Regions from separate parts of the Clostridium sp. CM039 genome, predicted to be linked through region 2. Evidence: riboswitches for the same ligand, from Rfam matches in the RefSeq annotation. Region 2 holds a riboswitch; each other region holds the start of a gene.
The links. Region 2 has a riboswitch for S-adenosylmethionine ahead of metK (methionine adenosyltransferase). Riboswitches for the same ligand answer to the same signal wherever they lie in the genome.

Region 1 (7,677 bases), 450 kb from region 2:
TTGTATTAGATGATGAAGATTAAAAAATAATATGTGTTTCCGAAAAAATACATACAAGGAGGTTATTATGAGAAAAAAAATAATTTTAATATTTACACTCGTTATTTTAATGTCTCTTTCGGGGTGTTCAAGATCGAAGACTGCTACAATAAAAAAAACTGCCCCAGTTAAACCAGCAACTGCAGTTGAACCCATTAAACCGGCTGAACCCGCTCAAACCTCTTCGATACCCGCTTTTGACAAGACTGCTGTTATGAAGGCTTCAGGAAAGAGTGTTCCAGTTTTAATGTACCATTCAATTGACTACGAAAAAGATAATCCTATTCGTCTTCCTGTTAAAAGATTTGAGGAGCAACTAAAATATTTAAAAGATAATGGTTATTATACTATTACACTTACAAATTTATATGAATATCTTATTAAGGATATACCAATACCTGAAAAATCCATAGTTCTTACTTTTGATGATGGTTATGAAGATAATTATACGGATATGTTCCCTGTTTTGAAAAAGTATAATTTTAAAGCAACAATTTTTGTTATTACTGGTAGTATTGATAAAAGTCCTAACTATATGACTTCGAAACAGCTTGTGGAAATGGAAAAATATGGAGTGGAAATAGGGAGTCATACCGTAAAGCATGAAAATTTAAAAGAGATGCCTAAGGATAAGCAACTAGAAACTTTAGTTAAATCTAAAAAAGATTTGGAAAAAATATTAAATAAACAAATAAAATTCTTTTCCTACCCTTATGGTGGATACAGCAAAACTTCAATTGAGGCTGTACGAGAAGCAGGGTATACAATGGCTTTTAGTACTGACGGCAGATGGTCTTCCAAAGAGGATGGTATACTTTCCTTACATAGGGTATATATAAGTTCATTCCATGACATGGAAGAATTTAAGAAACGTATTTCTAATACAGATTAAATTTTAATAAAGTTCAATATTTAGAGTTGGGTCCCTAAGTTACTAGGGGCCCAACTTTTATATGTATTATTCTAGGTACACCAAATTGTAAGGTGTCTCCTGATAAACATAATAATTTAACCAGTTTAAAAAAAGCAAACTTGAGTGACCTCTCCATTTTACGATAGGTATTTTTAATGGATCGTCTTTTGGATAATAATTTTTGGGGACATTTATATTTAAGCCGTTTGCTATATCCCTGTCATATTCATTTTTTAATGTTAATGGATCATACTCTGAATGCCCGGTTATAAAAATTTGTCTTCCCTTTTTTGCTGATACAATGTAAATGCCTGATTCCTCAGATTCTGATAAAATTTCAAGCTCATCTATCTTATCAATATCAACTTTTCTTATTTCAGTATGTCTTGAATGTGGAACATAAAATTCATCGTCAAATCCACTCAAAAGTTTAACGTTTTGCTTTGTTATTTTATGTTTAAACACTCCAAATACTTTACTATCAAGTTTATGTTTTTGCACTCCGTAATGATAATGAAGCCCTGCTTGAGCACCCCAACAAATATGCAAGGTAGAGTATACATTGTGAATACTCCATTCCATAATTTTTTTAAGTTCCTCCCAGTAATCCACTTCTTCAAAGGGAATACTTTCAATTGGTGCGCCAGTTATTATCATTCCATCAAATCTAGAGTTCTTTATTTCTTCAAAAGTGTTATAAAATTTAATTAAATGTTCCTGCGATATATTTTTACATGCATGGCTTGCAGGGTGAAGAAGAACTATATCAATCTGTAGTGGAGAGTTTCCAAGAAGTCTTAAAATTTGTGTTTCAGTATCGATTTTTGTTGGCATAAGGTTTAAAATCACAATTTTTAAAGGCCGAATATCTTGGTGAAATGCGCAGTCTTCTGTAATAGTAAAAATGTTCTCTTTATTTAAAGTTTTAAACGCTGGAAGATTGTCAGGTATTTTTATTGGCATTTGCATCCTCCTTGTAATTAGGCATCTTATAAAAAAAAGCTGCTTTCCTATAAGGAAAGCAGCATGATTAACTTTAATAAACAATAAAATTGTATTATAAAATTTGCTATCGTCCTTATCTTTCAGATTTTATAATCTGATGGAATTGACACCATTGCACTCCACTTAAGAATGCTGGTTGTCGGGCATCATCGGGCCAGTCCCTCTGCCGCTCTGGATAAGTTGTATTCAGTTGTTATTGCTTAGTATATTACTCGTAAAAGCAATTGTCAATAGGTAAAAATGTCTTTGTTTTATTTTTGACAATATTGAACATATGTGTTACGATTGCTACTGTTCATCGGAGGGTATATAGATAATTATATGCTGGATAAGATGGTTGGATAAAGCCAACTGCCTTATCCAGCATTTTTTTATTTTAGGAGGCACATATTATGACACAACAGAACATTTTAACAGAAGGAAAGGTTATTATGAAACAAGAGAACACTTTAACAGAGGGTAAGGTTATCCCAACGCTTTTAAAATTTGCATTTCCGTTTCTATTAGCAAGCTTGTTGCAAGCACTCTATGGTGCAGCTGATTTGTTGGTTGTTGGACAGTTTGATAATTCGGCGCAAGTTTCTGCTGTGGCAACAGGAAGCCAGATTATGCAGACAATCACAAGCGTTATCCTTGGATTAACAACTGGAGGTACTATTTTAATTGGCAACTATTTGGGTGCAAAAAAATATAAAGATATTGCAGAGTCAGTTGGAACTATCATTTGTACATTTGGTATAATAGCAGCTGTGTTGACTGTAATTATGGTGGTAATGACAGGTACTATTACAAATTTAATGAATACGCCAACAGAGGCATTTAAATACACAAAACAATATATTTTTATCTGTTCTTGTGGTATTCCATTTATTATAGGGTACAATGCGTTGAGTGGTATTCTGCGAGGGCTAGGCAATTCAAAAGCACCATTATTCTTTATTGCGGTAGCTTGCGTAACTAATATTATGGTAGATTTAATATTAGTGGGTGGGTTCCATATGGGGGCTCCAGGAGCTGCAATTGCTACTATAGCTGCTCAAGCTATAAGCTTCATAATTGGGGTGCTGTATATAAAAAAGATAGGTTTTAACTTTGAGTTTCATCGTAGTCATATTAGGATTGAAGCAGGAAAAGCAAAGAAGGTATTTAAGCTAGGATTACCAATAGCATTACAGGATGGTTTAATTAATATTTCTTTTATAATAATCACAGCAGTTATTAATGTAATGGGACTTACTGCTTCTGCATCTGTAGGTGTTGTCGAAAAAATAATTGTATTTACAATGCTTCCAACGATTGCATTTGCTTCAGCAATTGCAGCAATGACAGCTCAGAATATGGGGGCAGGAAAGAAGGAAAGAGCAAAACAATGTTTGTATATAGGCACGGGATGCTCATTAATATTAGGAATAATATGTTATGCATATGCACAATGGAATCCAACATCGCTTACAGCATTGTTTTCTAGGGATACAGCGGTCATAGAAACAGCTGCATTATATATTAAATCATACAGCATCGATTGCATTTTGGTATGCTTTGTATTTTGTATGAACTCGTTTTTTAGTGGTTGTGGTAATTCGTTATTTCCAATGATTCACAGTTTAATTGCTACATTTATCATTCGTATACCGTTATCTTTTGTTTTAAGTAAAATAGTAGGTATGACTCTATATGAAATTGGATTTGCTTCTCCTCTTGCAACATTCGCATCACTTGTAATGTGTATAATCTACATTAAATCAGGTAAATGGAATAATAATAAAATTATTTATTGAGAAAATTATATAATATAATGTGAAAAGTAAAAAAATGATTTCTGTGCACAACACAGAAATCATCTTTTTGATTCAGCATAGACTTATTTAAAATTTTTATTTACAAAGGGTATATTTTTATTTAAATATTTCTTTTCATAGTGGCTATACATAAACCAGGCAACAGCCCCAAAGAATACTGGGCCACCTATACTCTGAAGCGTTATGATCAATTTTCCTTCCAGTGCTGGTTGTATTATTGAGAAGAAGTTTGCAAATCCAACAGTGAACATAACAACTATTGTCCATATTAGTGCACTTCTTTCAGTTTTGAATATTTCAAAAGGCTTAATAATATCTTTGTTTTTCTTAAATGGTGTAAAAGCAAAAGCTATAAACATGTATGGAAGAGTCATAGCTACATTAGTCATAGCTACTAACACAACGAAAAAACCTGACATATTCTCTCCACCAAAGGATACAAGAGCAATAATAACACAAACTATTGTAGCTTGAATCCACATAGCCCTTTGAGGCATTCCATTTTTCATTTCTGCCATTTTCCCAGGCCATAATTTAGCTGGAGTACCTTCAATTAATTGCTTTAATGGAGAAAACATTAATGTAAAGAATGCACCGGCTAAAGCTAAGAACATTGAAAGCCCAACGAATCTAGCTACTCCATGCGCCAAAGCTAAACATGTTGCTTCGCTTGCACCGAATGCACTACCAAGAGAATACCCTAGGTTACTCATTACTACATAACCAACATTACCTAAGTGAACGCCATTTCCAGTCATAACAGTTGACCAGTTAGTAAATATACCAACAAGGAATAGTCCAAGTGCGTATCCAACTGAGATAATAATTGCTGAAATAACAACACCCTTAGGGAAGTTTTTTTCAGCATTTTCTGTTTCGTCAACTAGTCCTCCAACAACTTCAATACCACCATAAGCAAATATAGCAAATACTACGAAAGCAAATGATGAAATCATATTTCCAGAATAAGCAGGATCTGGCGAGGATATGAATGAACTAAGTCCAGTTATTGGCTGAGCTAACTGGCCATGATTTCCTATAAGGACTAGTAGAGATCCGACTAATAATACTACGTTTAACAATGCAACTGCAGTGCCACCTAGTGATGTTACCTTTTTAATTTTATCTAATCCCTTAGTTGATATAAATGTAACAAATATTATCCAAAGCATTCCAAGTATTCCTAAAGTTTTAGGGCCGGTTAATCCAAATAAGGCCCAAGTCTGTGTTGTGTCTTTTCCAAATATTGCATTTGATATTGGAACCCAAACTCCTGAGGCAACGTTAACCATCCAAATTACATAAGATGCATACCACATGAACGTTGCCATAAACGCAAATTTAGCCCCCACTGATTTTTCCATCCATGAGTAGATTCCACCTTTTTCATCCTTGAAAGCTGCACCAAACTCAGATAGCATGAAAGCAAAAGGAATAAAAAATGTTATTCCAGACAGTATGTACCAAGGAATGGCAGCATAACCCATTTTATAGAATGATCTGGGAATGTTGTTAAATCCATAAACCGAAGTAAAAATCATTAAAACTAATGATACTAATGTTAAATGTTTAGTACTTTTTACTTTTTCCGACATGTTTTTTCCCCCTTTAATGTAGACGATCTAAGTTAATTTACTTTGTTAATATCATTATATAGCAACTGGTAAAAAATTCAATAGCAAAGGGGCATTTATAGTTAATAATTGGAAGAAAGTCCAATATATACTATGGTGATTAGGTAAATAGTGCATAAGGTAAGAAAAGAGGATATAATAAAGGAAGCTTTGAAACTAACTTTTTATTGTAAATCCATTTAAATAAAGGGGAAGATGATGATAAAAACAAATGCTATGCGAATTTTAGATAAAGGGAATGTAGAATACAATGTTATAACTTATGATATCAAAGATGATAAAATAGATGGAGTGTCTGTGGCAAATAAGATAGGTAGAGATGAAAAGTATGTCTATAAAACTTTAGTGACACATGGAATTTCTAAAAATATTTATATTATATTAATTCCAGTTAGAGAAGAAATAGACTTTAAGAAAGTAGCTAAAGTAACTAACGAGAAAAGAATAGAAATGTTAGATTTAAAGGATCTTCAAAAGGTTACAGGATATGTTAGAGGGGGGTGTTCCCCTATAGGTATGAAGAAACAGTATAAAACATTTATTGATAAAAGTGCTCTCGAAATAGATACCATAATTGTAAGTGCCGGAAAAATAGGAGTTCAAGTAGAAATCAACGCAAATTTATTAAAGGATAATGTGGAGGGTGAGTTTGCTTTTTTAGTAAAGTAATCTAACAATTATTCTGAGGGATTATCCAATCGGGATAATAAATTATCATAGGGTGGTGTATTAGCAATTTTAAAATAGGGGATGTTAATGATAAATTACGTTTCTAAAAACTTTTAACGACATTTCAGAAGGAAAGTCTCACACTTCTATAAGTGGGAGTAACTACTATAAGTGGAAGTGTTTGCACAATTGGGTGTAAAATATATGCAATTACGGTTTAGATAAGAAGAAGTTGAACTTAGGTTACAAAAGAATGTGAATAAAAAAATTGGCAAAAGCCAGATAGTGAACTACTGAAATATATATTTCAGTAGTTTTTTGAATATCGAGCATTTTTAATATTACTTGTAATTTATTTCATTATCGGATTTCAATTTAAAGATGAAATGTTGATACAACAGTTGTTAGTACTATATTAGGTACTTTTATTAATTAATCAATATTTTTTATTATTCTACAAGGATTTCCAACAGCGATAACATTAGCTGGAATATTTTTTGTAACCACGCTACCAGAACCTATTACGCTATTATCCCCAATAGTTACACCGGGATTTATTATAGAGCCACCACCAATCCATACATTATTACCTATAGTTACAGCTTTTGTATAATCAGCATTTTTGGGCCTTAATTTGGGATCAATTAAATGAGTTGCAGTAAATATGCTTACATTAGGAGCACACAATACATCATGTCCAATTTTTACAAGTCCATCATCTAAAACCAAAAAATTAAAATTCGCATAGAAATTTTCTCCAATTTCAATATTAGTGCCATAATCACAATGAAAGGGAGGTTCTATTTCAAAATTCCCGCCTATTTCTCCAAGTAGTTTTTTAATAATATTTATTCGCTCGATTGTTTCCTCGGGATCTGTATTATTATATAGTTTTGTAAGATGCCTAGCTTTATTTCTTAAGAGTACTAAATCTTTATCATAGGCATTATATATTTCACCATTTAGCATCTTTTGTTGTTCATTCATTTTATACACTCCTTATTATACTTAGTTAGTATGAGTATAGCATAGTAGAATAAACAGTAGAATTAAAGAGCCAATAAAGCTTAATATAGAAAGTAAAGTGATTAGAAATGGAACCATGTGATATGTCTTTAAAGTATATGATATACAGCGAGAATAAGGGGCGCGTTTCACAAGAATTTGGAAAGGAAATTATGGCAAAATAAGCATGGAAGAACAAAAAACTAAGTCACTTAGATTATTTATGTGACTTAGCCTAATCATATGATTTTGCTCGAATCTAAGTAGAAAATTATTTTTTTACATTGTCTTTGTCCGGCATAGGCATCATATGGTGCATATGCATCATACACATCATACACATCATATGCATCATATGCATCATACAGTTCTGCATCATAGGATCCATTGGTGTCTGATTCATAGGCATCATTGACATCATAGGATTCATTTGATTCATAGGCATCATTGACATCATAGGATTCATTTGATTCATAGGCATCGTAGGATTCATTTCTTTCATGTTTTTACAGTCCATTGAATAATTTTTCATAAAAATCTCCTTATAAAAGTTATACACAATATATTATTATGTAAAATAACATTTTATGTTACTACCTTTTCTAATTTAAAA
Region 2 (7,677 bases):
ATCTGGTATTAATTAAAGCAATTATACTGTCCAAGATTTTCTCCGGCTCATTATTCTCAATAAAATAAAAATCTTTATCCTTTTTATTCAAAATAGGCATCTCGCCATTGTTAATTTTATGGGCATTCACAATAATCATACTTTCTTGTGCTTGCCTAAAAATCTCCTTAAGCTTAACTACTTTAACACATTTACTGTCAATAATATCTCTTAGTACATTACCCGGTCCGACAGATGGCAATTGGTCAACATCACCAACAATTATAAGTCGAGTTCCTACGCTGATAGCTTTTAATAAACTATTCATAAGCATTATGTCTATCATAGATGCTTCATCAATAATTAGCACATCACAATCTAAAGGCGATTCCTCACTTCTAGAGAACTGCGACCCATCATCTCTGCCTACTCCAAGTTCTAATAACCTATGTATGGTTTTGGCTTCGCGACCAGTAGCCTCTGTCATTCTTTTGGCAGCCCTTCCGGTGGGCGCAGCCATATAAACTTTCATTCCTGCTTCTTCAAATACCTCTATAATGCAATTAATTATAGTAGTTTTGCCAGTACCTGGACCTCCCGTTATTATTTCAATACTATTTTCTGCAGCACCACAAATAGCAGTCTTTTGAGACGTTGCAAATTTTATGTTTTTTTCTTCTTCGAAGTCATTAATCTTTTCTTCTATGTCTATTTCTAATTCGTCATACTTTTCTATAGATAAGGTTATAATTTTTTTAGTAATAGCTAATTCACAGTAATAGAACGGCATAGTGAAAACACAGTCTTCTTCATCAATATTTTCGACTTTCAATTTTCCCTGCAATACATTATCATAAACATTTTTTTCAATTTCTTCAGCCGTAACCCCAAGAATATTTTTAGATTCTTTGTATAATTTGTTTAAGGGCATATAAGTATTTCCCATAGCGCAAAATTCATTTACCACATAATTAATTCCACTTTGTATTCTGAAAGGCGACTCTTTGTCAATGCCTAAACTTTGTGCTATCTTATCTGCAATTTTAAATCCTACTCCAGAAATGGTTTCAGTTAACACATAAGGATTATCCTGTACTACCTTTATAGAGTCTCCTCCATATTTTTTATAAATTTTCACACATTGGTTAGGTGTTACTCCATATGTTTGAAGAAATATCATTATATTTTTAACTTCTCGTTGCTTAGAATATGATTCAAAAATTAATTGAATCTTTTTTTGTCCTACACCATCAATCTCTTTTAATCTTTCAATTTCATTATCTAATATATTCATGGTGTTTTCACCAAAGTGCTGTACAATTTTTTTAGCAGTTATTGGTCCAATTCCTTGAATAACTCCTGAAGCTAAATATTTTTCTATACCTTCAAGTGAACTAGGTATTATTTCCTCACATTGTATTATTCTAAATTGCTTGCCAAATTGAGGATGAGTAACCCACTCCCCCGTTAATTTCAGGTTCTGCCCTTCACTTATATATGGCACAATGCCTACCACAGTTATCTGCTTTTTATTATCATTCAAATGAGCAATTATATATCCATTTTCTTCATTATGAAATACTACATCTTCGATTATCCCTTGTATTTCCGGCATAAAATCTCTCCTATTTATAAATTCATATAATAACATTAATAATAATATTATTAGCAATAATATTATTATTAATGTTATTATATCATATGTATTTTACATCTCTTATGTTCAGTATACCCCTATCTTAGGTTTTATCAAAATACTACTTAATAATCACATGCACTAAAAAGGGATAACAATTAATAATTGTTATCCCTTTTTTTATATTATACGTACTTTTTTATTTCATCAACCTTGTTTAGTTTTTCCCATGAAAGATCTAAATCAATTCTTCCAAAATGTCCATAGGCAGCTACTTGTTTATAAACAGGTCTTCTTAGTTCTAATTCTCTTATAATTACAGCTGGCCTTAAATCAAATACTTTTTCAACTATTTGAACTATTTTATCATCGTCAATTTTTCCTGTTCCGAAAGTTTCGACCTCTATAGATACCGGTTTAGCTACACCTATAGCATAAGCTAACTGAATTTCCAATTTATCTGAAACTCCTGCAGCAACTAAATTTTTAGCAACCCATCTTGCAGCATATGCAGCGGATCTATCAACTTTTGTTGCATCCTTTCCTGAGAATGCTCCACCTCCATGTCTTCCATATCCACCATAAGTATCTACTATTATTTTTCTTCCTGTTAAACCAGAGTCTCCTTGCGGTCCTCCAATTACAAATCTGCCTGTAGGATTTATATAATATTTAGTATTTTCATCTAATAATCCACTTGGAACTACAGGTTTTATTACATGCTCTTTTAAATCATTTTCAATTTGATCATGAGTTGCTTCTTCTGCATGTTGAGTTGAAATAACAATAGTATCTATTCTTACTGGCTTATTATCTTCATACTCTACAGTAACTTGAGTCTTTCCGTCCGGTCTTAAGTAATCTAATGTGCCATTTTTTCTTACTTCGCTTAACTTTCTTGCTAATCTGTGAGCCATAGCAATTGGTAGTGGCATGTATTCTGGTGTCTCATTAGTTGCAAATCCAAACATCATGCCTTGATCACCAGCACCTATTGCGTCAACCTTATCAATCTCGCCTGCTTTAGATTCTAATGCCTCATCTACTCCCATAGCTATATCTGTTGATTGTTCATTAATAGACGTAAGTACAGCGCATGTGCTAGCATCAAACCCGTATTTTGCTCTAGTATATCCTATGCCTTCAATGGTATTCCTAACAACCTTAGGAACATCTACATAACAACTAGTTGTTATCTCTCCCATTACTAAAACCATTCCTGTAGTAACCGCTGTTTCACAAGCAACCCTAGCATAAGGATCTTGCTCTAAAATAGCATCAAGTACAGCATCTGAAATTTGGTCACAAATTTTGTCTGGATGTCCTTCTGTAACGGATTCTGATGTAAATAATCTTTTCATTATAATTCTCCCTTCTATTCTCTAAAATTTCCCTATAAAAAAATAAAACCTCTTCCAAATATAAGAAGAGGTGATTTAATCATCTCCCTTATCTTGCAGATTATAACTGCAGGAATTGGCACCATGGTGCATTGCACCGGTTGCCGGGTTTCATAGGGCCTTTTTCCCTCCACCTCTCTTGATAAGAGTTATCAATTATTAACTTTTAATTATAATACCATATGCATTCTATGGTGTCAACAGAATCTAAACCCTGTAAAAAATAAAAAAAGACATCTATAGATGTCTTTTGGTGGAGGAGGACGGATTCGAACCATCGAAACATTACGTAACAGATTTACAGTCTGCCCCCTTTGGCCACTCGGGAACTCCTCCATATGTGGAGCTGGCAATAGGAATTGAACCTACAACCTGCTGATTACAAGTCAGCTGCTCTACCGTTGAGCCATGCCAGCATGCATTTTATTCTATTTTAAAAAGATTATTATGGTGGGAACAACAGGGTTCGAACCTGTGACCCTCTGCTTGTAAGGCAGATGCTCTCCCAGCTGAGCTATGCTCCCATAATTTATTGTAAACCATAATTTATTGTAAACCATTATAAATGGTGGAGGAGGACGGATTCGAACCATCGAAACATTACGTAACAGATTTACAGTCTGCCCCCTTTGGCCACTCGGGAACTCCTCCACTTATGGAGCTGGCAATAGGAATTGAACCTACAACCTGCTGATTACAAGTCAGCTGCTCTACCGTTGAGCCATGCCAGCATATTATGTTTTATCATTTTGCCGTTTTACCGTTTTACCGTGTCGACAAGAATTATTATACAACTTTAATTAATTAATTTCAAGTCTATTATCCTTTAATAAACGACTTCTTCTCTCCATAACTATACTATTCGCATATTTGCTTAATATTAAGCATTGATACAACTTACTATTTGCACAAATAATTTATTATATTTTTTATTTGGTTTTCCTTCATATAGTTAATATACTTATATATCATTTTTTAATTAATCATTTTTTTATTCTTTATTATAATAATACACGGGATTTATTCATATAAATTATTCATAGGAAACTAATAATTTTTCCCCAGCGCAATACAAGGAGGTATATTTCTTGAGTAAAGCTAAAACCCATTATAAAGATCCTTTAGCATACTATACACTTTCTAATTTTCTAAAAGACTATATTGACAAAAATACTTTAGTTGTTTGCATAGGTACCGATAGATGTATAGGCGATTGTCTAGGTCCTTTAGTTGGTACACTTTTAAAAAATAGTTCCTTTCCATTACCTGTATATGGCACTATAGATAATCCAATTCATGCCTTAAACATAGATAGTAAATTATCTAAAATAAATGCATTGCACCCAAATTGTACTATAATAGGTGTAGATGCTTGTTTAGGAGACATTTCAAATATTGGAGAACTCCAAGCTAGAAATTATCCAATTCATCCTGGCAAAGGTGTAGGGAAAACCCTTCCTAAGGTAGGCACTCTTTCATTAATAGGTATAGTAGATTCAAGTGATGATAGTGAATTATTTACAAATAGAAACATAAGATTGAGCTTGGTAATGGATATTGCTAATGTTTTAAGCAGATCCCTCTTGCATTCATACTATTTGCACTCCCTTACCAATGAAGAAAATAATTTGAGCCCTGTTTAACATGCTTTAATTAGTTTTAAATAATTATCCACAATTTAAACTTACAAATCTTATATAATATAAAAATAAGCAATGCAATTAAACTAATAATTGTATTGCTTATTTTTATAGCTTGCTTATACTTTTTATTCTGTTAAGCATAATTCTCTTCCATTGAATGAATTATCTAACTTATCCATATAATCCAATACTTTACCTGTTCCGAGTGCTACGCATGAAATCGGATCCTCCGCTAGATATACCGGAACTTTAGTAACCTCTTGTATGAGCTTACCTAAGCCTTTTAACAATGCACCTCCACCAGTCATAACTATACCTTTATCAGCTATATCTGCTGAAAGCTCAGGTGGTGTTTTTTCTAATACGGAATGTGCACATCCTGCTATTAAATATACCGCCTCTTTTAAAGCTTCTCTCATTTCTTCTGATGATACTTCTAAATTCTTAGGAAGACCTGTAATTAAATCTCTCCCTCTTATCTCCATGCTTGTCTTTTCTTCTTGTTTATAAGCACAACCTATGTTGATTTTTAAATCCTCTGCAGTCCTCTCACCAATCATTAATTTATGTTTTTTTCTGATATATTTTATAATCTCTTCATCAAACTTATCACCAGCTACTTTAACTGATTCACGTACAACCATGCCTCCTAAAGAAATAACTGCAATATCAGTCGTGCCTCCACCAATGTCAATAACCATATTACCACTTGCTCTAGTAATATCGAGTCCCGCTCCGATTGCCGCTGCTAGTGGTTCTTCTATAAGTTGAACTTTCTTAGCTCCGGCATTTCTACCTGCATCTTCTACCGCTCTTCTTTCTACTTCCGTTGCTTCGCAAGGTACACATATTACAACTTTTGGAGAAGATAGCCTTCTTTTCCCACAAGCCTTCTTGATAAAATGATTTAACATTTTTTCAGTTATGTCATAATCCGAAATAACACCGTCCCTCATAGGGCGTATTGCCACAATATTGCCTGGTGTCCTTCCTATCATTTGCCTAGCTTCTTCTCCTACTGCCAATACCTTATTATTATTTCTATCTATGGCAACAACAGAAGGTTCTTTTAATATAACACCTTTTCCTTTAATATATACAAGCACTGTAGATGTACCCAAATCTATTCCCATATCTGTACCCATTCTAAAAAAAAACATTTCAAAACCACTCCTGCTCTTTAGTATATTCAATATTTAAATTACACTAAACTCTATTCTATAAAGCTATAAGAAAACCCTCTTTTAATTTTAAAATTTTTTTATAGTTTTTAGCTTCGAATGTTTTTATCCTTGTGCTTCTTTATATTTCAATTTAGTTGCTCTTCCGCCTCTTATATGCCGCTCAGCTTTATTTATATCCAAAATTGTTTTTGCATCGCTGGCAATTTGAGGATTTATTGTGGGTAATCTTTCCGTCATATCCTTGTGTATAGTACTCTTGCTAACGCCAAACACTTTGGCAGTTCTTCTTATTGTAGATTTTGACTCGATAATGTACTTAGCAACTTCTAGTACTCGATCTTCAATATAGTCTTTCAAGTGTTGCCTCCTTAACCCTTATATATTTATAAATATGCATTATCTTGCTTTTAAATTCCATTCCAATTAGTCATCTTCTAATATATTTTTAAAAAATGGCTAATTGAGATGGTTATTGGTTATTTCTTAGTTTCTGCAGGTTGATATTTCTCATATTTTACATATTTAGCAGGATCAACATTCTTATTACTCTGCAGAACTTCAAAGTGTAAGTGAGATCCATATTCTTCCTTAAATGAATTTAAACTAGTGTTTCCCACTGTACCAATTTGCTGTTTTTTAGTTACTTTATCGCCTTTTTTTACTAATATTTTTTCATCTAGATTAGTACTGTTAGTAATAAATCCATTTTGATGATCTATCTTAACCATCTTACCTTTTTGGCCATTAACGTCAGTACCAACTTCTTTAACTATTCCATCCATAACCGCTACAACTGGCTCCCCTATTTTTGCTTGAATGTCAATACCTAAATTTGTCCTATAGCTTCCATCAGTCTTCCACACTACTGAATCAATATCTTTTGAATATGCCCTTGCGAGTAATCCATTTGCTACGGGATTTTCAAATTTAGCATTAACTGATTTAGATACTGCTGATGCCGCTTTTCCTGTTGTAACCTTTTTGATATCTGGTACCGCTTTAAGCGCTTCAGCCTTAGCTTTCTTTTCTTCTTTTACTTGAAGAGCACCCTCATATTCTTTTTGTTGCGCTTTTATAACATCTCCTGCATTTGCTTGTTGTTTTTGTAATGCTTCTTGCTTGCTTGAAAGCTTCTTATTATTATTTGCTGTTATAGACGCCACTGAAGCTACTATACATAAACAAACAAATAAAATTACATAGAATCCTTCCTTCTTAAAAAAATTTAATGTCTTATTGTTTTCATTCTTATTCATACAAACACCTCCATTTGTATTTTTGTCCATATTTTATTAAAACATACATATTTCCTAAAATTTATTTAAGTTAATCTACATTTTAATAATATTTATATTTTATAGTTTAAAACATATTTTAAATTTTAAATTATTCACCCTTAGTTTTACTTAAATCATCTTCAAGTTTATTTTTATAAAAAGCAAAGCTGATTATCCATTTTTTATATAGGATAACCAGCTTATGTGTATTTTTTTTCATTTGGATATAACAGTCCCTTGATAATAATGAGTTAATATTTCAATATAGGTTTTCCCATCTTTCGCCATCGCATCCGCACCCCATTGACTCATCCCTACACCATGACCATATCCGCTGCAATCTATTTCTATATTGCTTAAATTAAACTTCATTTCAAAATTCGATGATTTTAAACCGAGCATTGTTCTAAACTTACTGCCTGTCATGGTTATATTCCCTACCTTAATACTCTTAACACTCCCTGCCTCAGTCCTATCAATTACTGTTATTTGTTTCTTAACATTAGTTGATGTTACCTTAGCATTATTATAGTTTTTATTTATAATTCGACTTAGATC
Region 3 (7,677 bases), 280 kb from region 2:
ATGGAGAAATTTCAAGGTTTCATAGATTGAAATCAGATGAAATGTGGTACTATCATGCAGGTTCCCCTCTTACAATATATATGATAAGTCCAGAGGGAGAACTTACTACTAAGCAACTAGGTCTTAATATAAAAAATGGAGAAACTCCACAATTCCTAGTACCTAAGAATTATATCTTTGGTTCTGCTATGAATAGTTCAGGTTACTCACTTGTTGGCTGTATGGTATCCCCCGGCTTTGACTTTAAAGATTTTGAAATATTAAAAAGAGATGTTCTTTTAAACAAGTACTCTCAACATAAGGATATAATAATTAAGCTTACAAAATAACTATTGCTTTATAATTAAAGACCATACTAGAATCAATAATTCTAGTATGGTCTCACTATTTTAATACTATTTATTTATGTTCTAAACATTTAAGCATTCTCTTAGCATAATCAATATATAACCATTTTTTTATTTTATAACCTCTCCATCATATTTCCAGTTTTTACCAAAGTCTTCACTAATAAACCTACATACCTGGCTTTTGCCTGCTCCATAGTCACCATCATCCCCTTGTCCAACATAAAGCTCACCATGACTCCCCTTAAATACAGGTGCTACTGGATCATCATATATGCCTTTAAGTTCCTCTGATATTGGCAATTCAATTGTATTCCAACTCTCTCCTCCATTAGTAGTCATATATATGCCATTATTTTTAGTTGTTATAAATCCAATTTTGCTCGTTGAAAATGAAATCCCAGTTGCAAGGCTTGATCCGTCTTTCATTAATGGACCTTTAAAGTCCCAAGTATCTCCTCCATTTTTACTAGTATAAATATCTATCATTTCAAAACTCATTGCTCTATCGCCAGCAATAATTGCATATCCAAATCCTTCATCCGTAAATCCAATGAATTGTCTTCTTATACCCATAATATCACTTTGTAAATTTACATCTTTCCACGTTTCCCCTTCGCCACTCGATATACATAAACTTCCAATTCCATATATAAATGCCGTTTTCTTTTCGGATATATAATAACTTCCTTTATTCAAGTCATCTGATTTTGTATCTTGCTTATCTTTATCCTCTAACGGCATAAGCGCTATTGGAATTTTAGTCCAATTTACACCGCCATCATAAGTTATATACACATCATCTTCTTCTATTTTATATTTACACTTATCCGCTGTTACTACTGGCTCTATTATATTGCTATTTTTCTTTGATATACCTAATTTTTTCTTTACATCGCTGGTTTGTAAAACATCTAAAAGTTTATACTTATTACCTTCAAACTTACTTATAATTAAAGTCCAATCACAATGAATCATTCCATCATTATCTATTAAACCCCATTTACTTAGCTTGCTAAGGTCACCTTTATCATATGGCTCCACATCAAATATTGCCGATATTGCAAAAGTTCCACTATCCCCTGCAATAAGTTGACTGCTTTTATAAGTATAATAACTTATCTTTTCATTTACCTTATTCTTAGTATTAATTTTATATTGTCCTAGATATTTTTCAAGCATTGGACCTGCTATATATTGAAGTCTTGAAGTATCTTTATATTCTATAATCGGATGGTTTTTACTGTAATTGCTTTTGATATTATATATATAATATCCACCTATAATACAAAATATAACTAAAATTATTGATATACTAATTAATATCTTATTCTTTTTATTCATATCTTTCCCTACTTCCTGCACACCTTATCTTCCTAAATCCTTACCTATTTCAACTAGCTCATATGTAAATGGTTTATCTGTAACCTTTATATGGAACCTTGTTCTAAATAAAGGTCTATTTTTACCTTCTATCATAGAATTCTTTAATAGATTTGCATCATCTTTTAAGTATCTTGTGTTAAAAGTAATTTCAATTAGAAAGTCTTTTAGATTACCTTTAATAATTTTATTACTTTCATACTGAAGCCCATCAAACTCCATTTCACTAATATTATTCTTAAGTGTATTTACCTGATATTTCTGGAATATACTACTCCCAATTGTTGAACAATCCGTTGCTGTACTCTCAATACTTGTTTTTATAAAAGGAAAGTTTATATCTATAACCTTTACTTCGTTTATTTCATTTTTTAAAATTTGGTCTTTACCTTCATCATTTACTGCCGTCTTCATATCACTTAATACATATGTAATTTTATTTTTTCCCTTTACTGTTTCATAAAGAAAAAAAGCCATAATTATAGATGCTACTATCATTATAGAGGTTATAATATTTAATACTTTATTATTTCCCATATGCTTATTCTCCTTTTACTATTTATATAAGAAAAAATACCTCTTGCTATTTATTCTCTATGATTATGCTAAAATAATAACCTTAGTTAATACTAATATTCCAAGTAAAATACCTACTACTACTCTATATATTGCAAAGACTTTCATTGGCTTCTTTTTCAAATAATCCACAAATTTTTTCATAACTATCAAAGATACTATGAAGGCTACAACAAATCCTACTATTAATGAAATCCATAATGTTTTCGTCATTACAGAATAATCAAATTCAAATAAATCTTTTCCTGTTGCCCCTATCATAGCTGGAATCGCTATGAAAAATGAAAATTCTGCTGCTATTGGTGTTGATAATCCTGCAATCCATCCGCCCATAATTGTAGAAGCACTTCTTGACATTCCTGGCCACATTGCAAGCAGTTGTAATAAACCGATCTTAAATGATTGTATAGGCGTTATGCTATCTATACTTTCTACTTTATGATCCCTGTTTCTAACTCTCTTCTCGATTATTAGTAACAATAATCCACCAACTATGAATCCTACTATAACAGCCTCTGGTGTAAACAATAGTTTTATTTTATCGTATAATACTACTCCTGCAATTCCCATTGGAATAGATGCCGTAATAACATTTATCCCAAATCTGAATCCTTTCTTTCCCTCTTTTCCTTTAGTAAATATAAACTTAAAAAATTCTATTATACTTTCGCTAATCTTCTCCCAATACAAAACAACAACTGCCATTATTGCTCCAAGTTGGATTACAACTTCAAACATCTTTACAAACTCTCCCTCAAACCCAATTGCCCATCCAATCAATATCATATGTCCTGTAGACGATACTGGGATAAATTCAGTTACCCCTTCTACTATTGCTATTATAATTGCTTTTAATAAAAATATTATGTCCATAACTCACCATTCCTTCCAATCTAATTATTACTGTATATAGTTTATCATAATAATCTATAAGGTACCATCTTCAAAACTTACAGTAATATTACATCTATGCAAATTTCAGAAAATACTTTACCTGTCGTAGTAATTGTGTTATCCTTGAATTACTACGACAGACAAAGTACTACAGATGCAGTAAAAGCAAAGGAGGATATAATTTGATAAGCAGCGATGTAATTCGAGGATATAATGATACGATTATTCTTTTTATGCTTCAAGATGGCGAATCCTACGGGTATGAAATATCAAAAAACATCAGAAAATTATCAGAGGAGAAGTATGTTATGAAAGAGACCACACTCTATTCAGCATTCAACCGTCTTGAGAAGAATGGATATATCGAATCTTTCTATAAAGACGAAACCTTTGGTAAAAGACGCACATATTATAAAATCACCCCCGTAGGTTTAACCTACTATAAAGAAAAATGTGAAGAATGGAGCTTAACAAAAGAAGTTATTAATAAATTTATTAAGGAGAGGGATTAGAATGGAAACTATAAAAAATTATTTAGATAATATGTTTAAAGTCCTACCAAGAACAAATCAGACGGTCAAATTAAAAAATGATTTATTATGGAATATGGAAGAAAAATATAACGAGAATAAGAATGATGGAAAATCAGAAAATGAGGCCATTGGTATTGTAATTTCAGAATTTGGCAATATTGACGAATTAATTGATGAACTTGGCATCGAACATATGAAAAAGGGTGCGATACTTAAAACCATTACACAAGAAGAGGCCGATAACTTTATGACTACAAAAAAAGAATCTGGCTTATTGATGGGTATAGGTGTTTTTTTATGTATTGTAGCAACAGCTATATTAATATTAATTACCACTCTCATAGATGGTGGCATTATCTGTAAAGGAATTTCAAAAGATTTCAGCGATATGTTTGGCATTATTGCACTATTCTTACTGTGTGTACCTGCTGTAGCTTTATTCATTTATTCCGGTATGAAGCTAGAAAAATACAAGTATCTAAAAAGCGGTTTTGATTTACCTCTTCATGTAAAAGTAATTGTAAATCAAAAAAATAATGCTTTTGCATCAACCCATATGATATCTGTAATAACAGGTGTGTGCATATGTGTCATATCACCAGTTGCACTTTTTGTATCATCTGCTTTTGGCGACAATGCATCTAGCTACGGAGTAGTTGTTTTACTTGTGATGATTGCTATTGCCGTTTTCCTCTTTATATATTTTGGAAATATTAAGCAGAGTTTTAGTATTCTTTTACAGATTGGTGACTTTTCAAAAGAAAAAACTGAAGATAATAAACTTATTGGTGCAGTTGCTGCTATCGTATGGCCATTAGCAATCTGTATCTTCCTTGTCAGTGGATTAGTTTTTAATCTATGGCACATTAATTGGATTATATTCCCTATCGTTGGCATTTTATTTGGTATGTTCAGTGCAGCATATAGTATTATAAAAGGGCATAATTAAAATAATTTTATCTTTAAAAAAAGTATTGACAATTGTTTTTATGAGTAATATACTAAATACTAATAACTGAATACAACTTATCCAGAGTGGCAGAGGAACTGGTCCGATGAAGCCCGACAACCAGCATTCTTATTCGAATGTAGTGGTGTCAATTCCTGCAGATTGTAAAATCTGAAAGATAAGGATGTTAGCAAATTTTATGATACAATTTTATTGTTTATTAAAGTTAACTATTGCTACTTTCCTTATAGGAAAGTAGCTTTTTTTCTTTCCCAAAAATCTAAATAAATAATGTACTAAATACTAACAACTAAATATAACTTATCCAGAGCGGCAGAGGGACTGGCCCGATGATGCCCGACAACCAGCATTTTTAAAAGAAGTGCAATGGTGTCAATTCCATCAGATTGTAAAATCTGAAAGATAAGGACGATAGCAAATTTTATGATACAATTTTATTGTTTATTAAAGTTAATCATGCTGCTTTCCTTATAGGAGAGCAGCTTTTTTTTAGAAAAATAATTATAAAAGGAGAAATTAATATGAGTGAGCGAAAATTAAGTTTTGAAACATTACAGGTACATGCAGGGCAGGTTCCAGACCCTACTACAGGCTCGAGAGCAGTCCCAATTTATCAAACATCATCTTTTGTTTTTAAAAATGCAGATCATGCAGCAAATTTATTTCAATTAAAAGAAGAAGGAAATATATATTCAAGAATAATGAACCCAACTACAGACGTTTTTGAAAAAAGAGTAGCCGCTCTCGAAGGCGGAGTAGCAGGACTTGCTACAGCTTCAGGAATAGCTGCAACATTCTATGCAATACTTAATGTAGCAAATTCAGGCGATGAAATAGTAGCTGCAAGCACTCTATATGGTGGTACTTATGAACTATTTAATGTTACTCTTAGAAAACTTGGAATTAACGTAACATTTGTTGATCCAGATGATCCTGAAAATTTTAGAAAAGCTATCTCGAATAAAACAAAAGCACTTTATGCTGAAACAATGGGAAACCCAAAAATAAATGTTCTAGATATAGAGGCAGTAGCGGATATTGCTCATGAAAATAAAATACCCCTTATTATTGACAATACCTTTGCAACTCCCTTCCTTTGCCGTCCAATTGAGTATGGTGCAGATGTAATTATTCATTCAGCAACAAAGTTCATTGGAGGACATGGAACTACTATTGGTGGAATTATAGTTGATGCTGGTAAATTTGATTGGGCAGCTAGCGGTAAATTCCCTGATTTTACAACTCCGGATAAAAGCTATAATGGAATAGTATATGCTAATTTAGGTGCTCCAGCATTTGCTTTAAAAGCTAGAGTTCAACTTTTAAGAAACACCGGTGCGACGCTTAGCCCTCAAAGTGCATTTTTATTTCTTCAAGGTTTGGAATCATTATCGTTAAGAGTTGAGAGACATGTAACAAACGCTAGGAAAGTTGTTGAATTTTTGAGTAAGCATCCAAATGTTTCATGGGTAAATTATCCTGAACTTGACGGGAGCAGATACAAAGATTTAGCTAAAAAATACCTACCAAAAGGAGCAGGATCAATATTCACTTTTGGAATAAAAGGTGGCCTTGAAGCTGGAAAAAAATTTATTAATAATGTAGAATTATTTTCGCTGCTTGCAAATGTTGCAGATGCAAAATCTCTAGTAATTCACCCCTCAAGTACAACTCATGCAGAGCTTAACGCAGAGGAGCAAAAATCTGCTGGAGTTACTTCAGATTTGATAAGACTTTCAATTGGCGTTGAGGGTATCGATGACATTATATACGATTTGACGCAAGCTCTAGAAAAATCAGTTCAATAAAAAGTCAATAATTCTTTGGCAGCTGGTTTCAAAATAAGGTCTTGTTCCTAACTATATTCCTCCATCACCTTAGATGACGGAGGAATAACTTTAAAGTTTAGAAAGGAAAACTATTATGAAAAAGGTAAAAATAGCGATTTTAGGTTTTGGAAATGTTGGGACGGGTGTATGGAAAATACTTCACGAAAATAGAAAAGAAATAATGAAACGTTCAAATTATGAAATAGAAGTTGCTAAAATACTTGTAAAAGATATAAATAAAAAAAGAGATATCAAAGCACCTAATGGCCTATTAACAGATAACATTGATGATATTATAAATGATGAAAGTATAAAAATTGTGGTTGAACTTATTGGTGGATGCGATAAATCTAAAGAGTATATGATACGCGCAATGAAATCTAAAAAACATATTGTAACTGCTAATAAATTAGTTATCGCGAACTGGGGCGAAGAGTTATTTAAAACAGCGGAGAAAGAAAACGTATTGTTTTATTATGAAGCAAGTGTGGCTGGTGGAATTCCAATAATACGCGAGATTAATGAGAGCCTTACAGCCAATAGGATTGATCAGATAATTGGAATTATAAATGGAACAACTAATTACATATTAAGCAAAATGACAATGGATGGGATTAGCTTTGATGAAGCACTAAAGGAGGCGCAAGAAAAGGGTTATGCTGAAGCAGACCCAACCTCTGATGTTGATGGCTTTGACGCTGTATATAAGCTTGCAATAATGTCTTCTCTAGCATTTGGAACTAAGGTAGATCATGATTGTATTTATAGAGAAGGAATAAGAAGTATTAGTGACATAGATATAGAATATGCTAAAAAACTTGGTTATTCAATAAAACTTTTAGCAATAGCTAAAGAAGTAAATAACAAATTAGAGCTAAGAGTACATCCAACCCTAATACCTTCGAGCCACCCAATGGCAAATGTAGCCGATGCATTTAATGCTATTATGATAAAAGGAAATGCAGTTGGAGAGTTAATGCTATATGGAAAAGGCGCTGGAGCTTTTCCAACTGGAAGTGCAGTTGTAGGTGATATAATATCCATATTAAGAAATAATGTAAATCCTTATGACTTATTAGACCTAAGTGACAAGACTGATTTTAAAGAAGTGAAAAAATCAGAAGAAAATGAATCAGAATTCTATA

Region 1: linked by a shared signal. The riboswitch ahead of metA (homoserine O-acetyltransferase MetA) and the one ahead of metK (methionine adenosyltransferase) in region 2 are both predicted to bind S-adenosylmethionine.
Region 3: linked by a shared signal. The riboswitch ahead of ACWJJ2_RS11135 (O-acetylhomoserine aminocarboxypropyltransferase/cysteine synthase family protein) and the one ahead of metK (methionine adenosyltransferase) in region 2 are both predicted to bind S-adenosylmethionine.

Annotation. Positions count from the first base shown of each region.
Region 1 is NZ_CM143649.1:2,170,714-2,178,390, reverse strand. Features, by position in the region: gene ACWJJ2_RS10230 (polysaccharide deacetylase family protein) at 68-931, shown strand; gene metA (homoserine O-acetyltransferase MetA) at 998-1,915, opposite strand; SAM riboswitch class I at 2,028-2,139, opposite strand; gene ACWJJ2_RS10220 (MATE family efflux transporter) at 2,350-3,735, shown strand; gene yjeM (glutamate/gamma-aminobutyrate family transporter YjeM) at 3,819-5,351, opposite strand; gene ybaK (Cys-tRNA(Pro) deacylase) at 5,589-6,059, shown strand; gene ACWJJ2_RS10205 (sugar O-acetyltransferase) at 6,492-7,046, opposite strand; gene ACWJJ2_RS10200 (hypothetical protein) at 7,336-7,596, opposite strand.
Region 2 is NZ_CM143649.1:2,617,009-2,624,685, forward strand. Features, by position in the region: gene recD2 (SF1B family DNA helicase RecD2) at 1-1,594, opposite strand, end outside; gene metK (methionine adenosyltransferase) at 1,801-2,976, opposite strand; SAM riboswitch class I at 3,062-3,164, opposite strand; tRNA gene ACWJJ2_RS12145 (tRNA-Tyr) at 3,267-3,351, opposite strand; tRNA gene ACWJJ2_RS12150 (tRNA-Thr) at 3,357-3,431, opposite strand; tRNA gene ACWJJ2_RS12155 (tRNA-Val) at 3,464-3,539, opposite strand; tRNA gene ACWJJ2_RS12160 (tRNA-Tyr) at 3,582-3,666, opposite strand; tRNA gene ACWJJ2_RS12165 (tRNA-Thr) at 3,672-3,746, opposite strand; gene yyaC (spore protease YyaC) at 4,104-4,658, shown strand; gene mreB (rod shape-determining protein) at 4,784-5,818, opposite strand; gene spoIIID (sporulation transcriptional regulator SpoIIID) at 5,945-6,199, opposite strand; gene ACWJJ2_RS12185 (M23 family metallopeptidase) at 6,319-7,098, opposite strand; gene spoIID (stage II sporulation protein D) at 7,336-7,677, opposite strand, start outside.
Region 3 is NZ_CM143649.1:2,341,817-2,349,493, forward strand. Features, by position in the region: gene ACWJJ2_RS11105 (cupin domain-containing protein) at 1-329, shown strand, start outside; gene ACWJJ2_RS11110 (WD40/YVTN/BNR-like repeat-containing protein) at 459-1,691, opposite strand; gene ACWJJ2_RS11115 (hypothetical protein) at 1,716-2,267, opposite strand; gene ACWJJ2_RS11120 (undecaprenyl-diphosphate phosphatase) at 2,331-3,179, opposite strand; gene ACWJJ2_RS11125 (PadR family transcriptional regulator) at 3,383-3,712, shown strand; gene ACWJJ2_RS11130 (permease prefix domain 1-containing protein) at 3,714-4,682, shown strand; SAM riboswitch class I at 4,757-4,867, shown strand; SAM riboswitch class I at 5,001-5,112, shown strand; gene ACWJJ2_RS11135 (O-acetylhomoserine aminocarboxypropyltransferase/cysteine synthase family protein) at 5,225-6,511, shown strand; gene ACWJJ2_RS11140 (homoserine dehydrogenase) at 6,627-7,677, shown strand, end outside.